2 linked regions of the Gemmatirosa kalamazoonensis genome follow. The main gene of each other region encodes a partner of the protein of the gene in region 2 in a complex. Links are inferred from orthologs where the notes say so. Each region holds a gene or a part of one and is shown on either strand. Other genes may lie near its edges.

Region 1 (3,056 bases), 970 kb from region 2 along the record:
CGGGCGAGAAGGTCGACGGACGCAGCGACCTCTACTCGCTCGGCGTCGTGGCATTCCTCGCGCTCACCGGCGCGCTGCCGTTCGAGGCGGAGTCGGTGACCGCGCTGCTCGCGATGCAGGTCACCCGTCCCGCGCCGCCGGTCGCGTCGCGCCGCCCGGGCATCCCGGCGCGGCTCGCCACCGCGATCGATCGGTGTCTCGCGAAGCAGCCCGACGACCGGTTCCCGTCGGCCGAGGCGCTCGCCGACGCGCTCACCGAGGTCGAGACGCGCACCGTCGACGTGCCGCCGCAGGTGCGCAACTTCCAGCGCGTCGCCGAGCAGAGCACGATGATGCTGTTCATCGTGACCGTGTTCTCGCTCGTGAGCCTGCCCGGAAGCGGCAGTCGCTGGCCGGCGATCATCGGCGGGCCGGTCGGCGCGATCGCCGCGGTCCTCCTCGACCTCGGCCGCCGCGCGCGCCAGCTGCTCATCGACGGCTACGGCGCGGGCGACGTGATCCGCGCCTTCGTCGTCGAGCGCGACGCCCGCGAGGCCGAAGTCGCGGTGATGTACAGCGGCAAGCGGCAGGCGCGCATCGCGCGCATGCGGCGGCGCGCGTTCATCGTCGCGGGGACCTGCATGCCGCTGGCGATCGCGCTGCTGTTCACGCGCAGGCTGCTGCACTGGCCGAAGCCGCTCTCGATCGGCCTCGCGATGCCGTTCTACATCGCGGCCATCGTCGCGCTCATCATCGGCCTGAACTCGAGCCCGAAGGCGGAGCGCCGGTCGTGGGCGTTCGCCGGCCGACTGTGGCGGAGCGGCTTCACGCTGTTCTTCTTCCGCCTCGCGGGGCTCGGCGTGCGCGCCGAGGACCGCGCCGCACCGTCGCTCGATCCGACGCGCGCGGACGTCGTGCTGCCCGACGCGGTGCGCCGCGACCTTCCCGAGCTTCCGAAGCTGCTCGAGCGCTACGACGCGACGCTCGCCGCGCTGCGGCGGCGCGAGGAGGACGTCGAGCGGGCGCTCGCCGAGGTCGGCCCCGGCGCGGCGGGCGATGGCGGCGACGGCGCGTGGCGCGCGGACACGCCGTCGTCGGCCGAGGGAGCCGGCGTCACGACGCGCGCCGTGCTGCTCAGCCGGCGTCTGTCGCTCGTCAGCGACCTGCGATCCGCGCTGGAGCTCGTGCGCGCGCAGCGCACCGACGTCGTGGCCGCGCACGAGAACGTGCGCATCCAGCTCGCGCGCGTCCGCGCCGGCATCGCCCGCTCGGCCGACCTGCAGCCCGACGCGGCGACGCTGCAGTCGATGCTCGATGCGGCGCAGCCGGGAGGCTGAGCGGCTAGGCGGCGACGATCGCCTGCTCCGCCCCGCGCGGCAGTCGGCCGGTGAGCGTGTCGCGCAGCTGCGCCGGCGTGAGGTTGCGCACCAGACGCGCGCCGGTCGCGAGCGAGATGATCCCCGTCTCCTCGCTCACCACGAGCACGAGCGCGTCGGTCTCCTCGGAGAGGCCTAACGCCGCGCGGTGGCGCGTGCCGAGCGAGCGGTCCTCGATCGGCGCCTGCGACAGCGGAAGGATGCAGCTCGCGCCGATGATGCTGTCGCCGCGGATGATCACCGCGCCGTCGTGCAGCGGCGAGTACGGCGTGAAGATCGTCGTCAGCAGGTCGCCCGAGACCTTCGCGTTCAGCGGCGTGCCCGTCTCCACGTAGTCGCCGAGCGGCACGTCGCGCTCCACGACGATGATGGCGCCCGTGCTCGAGCGGCTCAGTCGCTCCACGGCGTCGGTCACCTCGTCGACGACCTCCTCCTCCTCGAGGCGGCGGAAAAGGTGCGTGACACGCGCCTGGCCGAGGTGCGCGAGCGCCGCGCGCAGCTCGGGCTGGAACACGATGAGCAGCGCGAACGCGCCGTACTTGAAGACGATCTCGAGCAGGTACGTGATCGTCGTCAGCCGCAGCGCCCACGCGACGCCGTAGCCGATGCACAGCACGGCGATGCCGGAGAGAATCTGCACCGCGCGCGTGCCGCGGAACAGCAGGAGCAGCCGGTACAGCACGAACGCGACGAGCGCGATCTCCACCGCGTCGCGCCAGCCGAAGTTCAGCAGCCGTACCTGCTCGACAAGGTCCATATGGCGCCCAACCTAATAGACAGGGCAGGAGGGCAAGAGGGCATGAGGGCAGGAGAGTCGTCAGCCCTCGTGCCCTCCTGCCCTCGTGCCCTCCTGCCCTCTCAGTACGGCCCAGGCGACGTCCAGCGCCTCGCGGTGCGCGCGCACGTCGTGGACGCGGAACAGCCGCGCGCCGTGCGCGAGCGCCGCCACGTGCGCGCCGACGCTCCCGTGCACGCGCGCGGCGGGCTCGCTCACGCCCGAGAGCTCGCCGATGAATCGCTTGCGCGACGCGCCCACCATGAGCGGCCGGCCGAGTGCCGCGAAGCGCGGGAGCTCGCGCAGCACCGCGAGCGACACCGCCGAGCGCTTGCTGAAGCCGACCCCGGGGTCGAGCACGATGCGGCCGCCGGGGATGCCGGCGTCGCGCGCGGCGTCGAGCTGCGACGCGAGCTCGCGTACGACGTCGCCGACCGGGTCGTCGCCGTAGTCGGCGTGCGCGAACGTCGCCATATCGGCGACCGTGCCGCGCGAGTGCATGAGGATCACACCCGCGCCGTGCGACGCGCAGACGTGGGCCATCTCGGGGTCGAGCCGCAGCGCGGACACGTCGTTCACGACGTCCGCGCCCGCGTCGAGCGCCGCGCGCGCGACCTCGGCCTTCGTCGTGTCGATGGAGATCAGCGCGTCCGGCCGCGTGAGGCGCAACGTGCTCACGACCGGCAGCACGCGCCGCAGCTCCTCGTCGACGGGAACCGGCCCCGCGTTGTGCGGCCGCGTCGACTCCCCGCCGATGTCCACGCCGTCCGCGCCGGTGTCGAGCAGCCTCTCCGCGTGCGCGACGGCCGCGTCGGCGTCGGCGAGCCACCCGCCGTCGCTGAACGAGTCCGGCGTCACGTTGACGACGCCGAGCACGAACGGCCGGCCTAACTCGATGACGCGTGACGGCAGTATCCAGCGCATGG
Region 2 (3,241 bases):
CGGCGGCTGCTGCTGGAGAACCGCGAGCATCAGCTCCGGCTCGAGGCACGGGTCGCGGAGCAGGCGCGGAGCCTGGAGAGCCTGTTCCTGGCGAGCATGCAGTCGCTCGCCGACGCGCTCGAGGTGAAGGACCCGTACACGCGCGGCCACTCGATCCGCGTCAGCCTGTACTCGGTCTCGATCGCCCACGCGCTCGGCCTCGGCACCGACGTGATCCGCCAGATCGAGCTCGGCGGCCATCTTCACGACATCGGCAAGATCGGCGTGCGCGAGTCCGTGCTGAAGAAGCCGGGGCCGCTCACCGAAGAGGAGTACCGGCACATCATGACCCACCCCGTGGTGGGGTGGAAGCTGCTGAACCCCCTGCTGTCGGACATGCCGCTCGCCCTCGACATCGTGCGGTCGCACCACGAGCGGGTGGACGGGTGCGGGATGCCCGACGGGCTGGCCGGGGACGCGATCCCGCTCGTGGCGCGCATCGCCGCGGTGGCCGACTCGTTCGACGCGATGACGAGCGACCGGCCGTACCGCGTGGGCCTGTCGATGGCGGCGGCGCGGCAGGAGCTGTGGCGCTGCGCGGGCACCCAGTACGACCCGGACGTCGTCGCGGCGTTCGACGCGGCCGTCGAGGAGGGGGAGATCTCGATCGGGGCGTGATCCCCGGCGCGGGGCGCCCGGCCGAAATCGTTGCCCGAGCGGGCCCGGCGGGCATACGTTACCTGCTTACCTCGTTCCCGACGGCCGCCCAGGCGGCCGGCTTCTTTTTTTCGGTACTGGGCGGCCATGGCGTACGAAGGGTTGATGGTCAGCGTGTCCGGCGTGCGCGGCCGCGTGGGCGAGGCGCTCTCGCCGGAGGTCGTGGCGCGGTTCGCGGCGGCGTTCGGCGCGTGGGCGACGGCGCGGCGGGGAGCGGGCGAGACGCGCGCCGTGGTGCTCGGGCGCGACAGCCGGGTGTCGGGGCCGCTGTTCCACCGCGTGGTGCTCTCCGCGCTGGAGGCGGTCGGCGCGGACGTCATCGACCTCGGGCTGACGACGACGCCGACCTGCCAGCTCGCCGTCGAGCACCACCACGCCGCGGGCGGCCTGATGATCTCGGCCAGCCACAACCCGATCGAGTGGAACGCGCTCAAGTTCATCGGGCCGAGCGGGTCGTTCCTGTCGGCGGAGGAGGGGGCCGAGATGCGCGCCGCGATGGAGGCGGGGACGTCGTACGCGACGTGGGACCGTCTCGGCCACGTGACCTCGGACTTCGACGCGGCGGCGCGCCACGTCGAGCAGATCCTGGGGCTTCCGTTCCTCGACGTGGAGGGGATCCGGGATCGCCGCTTCCACGTCGCGCTCGACGCCGTGCGTGGGGCCGGGGCCGTCATCATGCCGATGTTGCTGGAGCGGCTCGGCTGCACGGTGCGGGCGATCAACCTGGAGCCGGACGGGCGCTTCCCCCGGCCGCCGGAGCCGGTGGCCGAGAACCTCGGCGACCTCGAGGCGCTGGTGCGCGAGAGCGGGGCGGCGATCGGCTTCGCGACCGACCCCGACGTGGACCGGCTGGCGCTCGTCTCCGAGCGCGGCGAGGCGATCGGCGAGGACTACACCCTGGCGCTCGCGGCGCGCACCGTGCTCAAGCACCGCCGCGGGCCGGTCGTGACGAACCTCTCGACGAGCCGCGTGGTGGAGGACGTCGCCGCCGCGGCGGGCGTGGAATGCCTGCTCGCGCCGGTGGGCGAGGTGAACGTCGCGGTGAAGATGCGCGACGTGGGCGCGGTGATCGGCGGCGAGGGGAACGGCGGGGTGATCCTGCCGGAGCTCCACCTCGGGCGCGACGCCCCGCTCGGCGCGGCGCTATTGCTGCAATTGCTGGTGGAGGAGGGGCGCCCGCTGTCGGCGATCGTCGCCGACCACCCGCGCTACGTGATCGTGAAGGACAAGCTCGACCGGCCGCCCGTGCCGCTGGACTCGGTGTACCAGGCGCTGCGCGGGGCGTTCCCCGAGGCGTCGCCGGACACCCAGGACGGGCTGCGCCTGAGCTGGACCGACCGATGGGTGCACGTACGGCCGAGCGGCACCGAGCCGATCGTCCGGGTGATCGCGGAGGCGCCATCCCTGCCGGAGGCGACCGATCTGGTGTCGCGGTCGCGGAAGCCCGTGGAAGCGCTGTTCGCGAAGTGAACGCTGCGTGGCTGCGCAGCGGCGTGGGCACCAGGTATGACGCAGCCACGCAGTCACGCAGCAGACCTCGAGTCTCGAATCGGATTTCCCTGCAATCAACCGGGCCATGTGTGGAATCGTCGGATATGTCGGACCCCGCGCGGCGGCGCCGCTGCTGATCGACGGGCTGAAGCGCCTCGAGTACCGCGGCTACGACTCGGCGGGCGTGGCCGTGATGAACGGCAAGGTCGAGACGCGGAAAGCGGCCGGGAAGATCGCGCGCCTCGAGTCGGTGATCGGCCAGCAGCCGGTGCACGGCACGGTGGGAATCGCGCACACGCGGTGGGCGACGCACGGGGCGCCGAACGAGCGCAACGCGCACCCGCACGTGGACGAGAAGTCCGAGGTGGCGGTGGTGCACAACGGCATCATCGAGAACGCGACGGCGCTGCGCACGCTGCTGGAGCAGACGGGGCACACGTTCACGTCGGAGACCGACACCGAGGTGCTCGCGCACCTGATCGAGGCGAGCTACGACGGCTGCCTGGAGGACGCGGTGCTGGAGGCGCTGCACCTCGTGGACGGCACGTACGGCATCGCGGTGGTGCACGCGAAGGAGCCGAACAAGATCGTCGCCGCGCGGAAGGGGAGCCCGCTGCTCGTCGGCGTGGGTGACGGCGAGTACTTCGTGGCGAGCGACGCGTCGGCGATCCTCAACAGCACGCGCAACGTCGTGTACCTGGACGACGGCGAGCTCGCGGTCGTGACGCGCGACGGCTACAAGATCATGAGCCTCGACGCGCGCGAGCTGGTGAAGGAAGTCAACCGCATCGAGTGGGATCTCGACGAGATCGAGCGCGGCGGCTTCCCGCACTTCATGCTGAAGGAGATCTTCGAGCAGCCGCAGACGCTCGAGAACACGATGCGCGGCCGGGTGATCCTCGAGGAAGGGTTCACGAAGCTCGGCGGGCTCAATCTCACGAAGGAGCAGCTGCTCGCGATCGACAGCATCACGATCACCGCGTGCGGCACGAGCTGGCACTCGGCGCTCATCGGCGAGATGATGATCGAGGAGCTGTGCCGGATCCCGGTGGAG

Evidence for each region.
Region 1: the proteins of glmM (region 2) and cdaA are in contact, whole or in part, in a crystal structure (PDB 7OJS), measured with the Bacillus subtilis proteins. The link is inferred for Gemmatirosa kalamazoonensis from one-to-one orthologs.

The regions. Positions count from the first base shown.
Region 1 is NZ_CP007128.1:3,539,047-3,542,102, reverse strand. What follows is about bases 217-2,959. They hold cdaA (diadenylate cyclase CdaA), read right to left. Parts: upstream 2,113-2,959; coding sequence 1,321-2,112; downstream 217-1,320. Other genes in these bases: folP (dihydropteroate synthase), read right to left, coding at 2,173-2,959; J421_RS15275 (serine/threonine-protein kinase), read left to right, coding at 217-1,316. In the rest of the region: more of J421_RS15275, read left to right, coding at 1-216; more of folP, read right to left, coding at 2,960-3,054. UniProt on the Bacillus subtilis protein: One of 3 paralogous diadenylate cyclases (DAC) in this bacteria, catalyzing the condensation of 2 ATP molecules into cyclic di-AMP (c-di-AMP). Upon expression in E.coli leads to c-di-AMP synthesis.
Region 2 is NZ_CP007128.1:4,511,771-4,515,011, reverse strand. The notes cover bases 56-2,983. They hold glmM (phosphoglucosamine mutase), read left to right. Parts: upstream 56-801; coding sequence 802-2,166; downstream 2,167-2,983. Other genes in these bases: glmS (glutamine--fructose-6-phosphate transaminase (isomerizing)), read left to right, coding at 2,273-2,983; J421_RS19660 (HD-GYP domain-containing protein), read left to right, coding at 56-657. Outside these bases: more of J421_RS19660, read left to right, coding at 1-55; more of glmS, read left to right, coding at 2,984-3,241. UniProt on the Bacillus subtilis protein: Catalyzes the conversion of glucosamine-6-phosphate to glucosamine-1-phosphate. Glucosamine-1-phosphate is used for cell wall biosynthesis.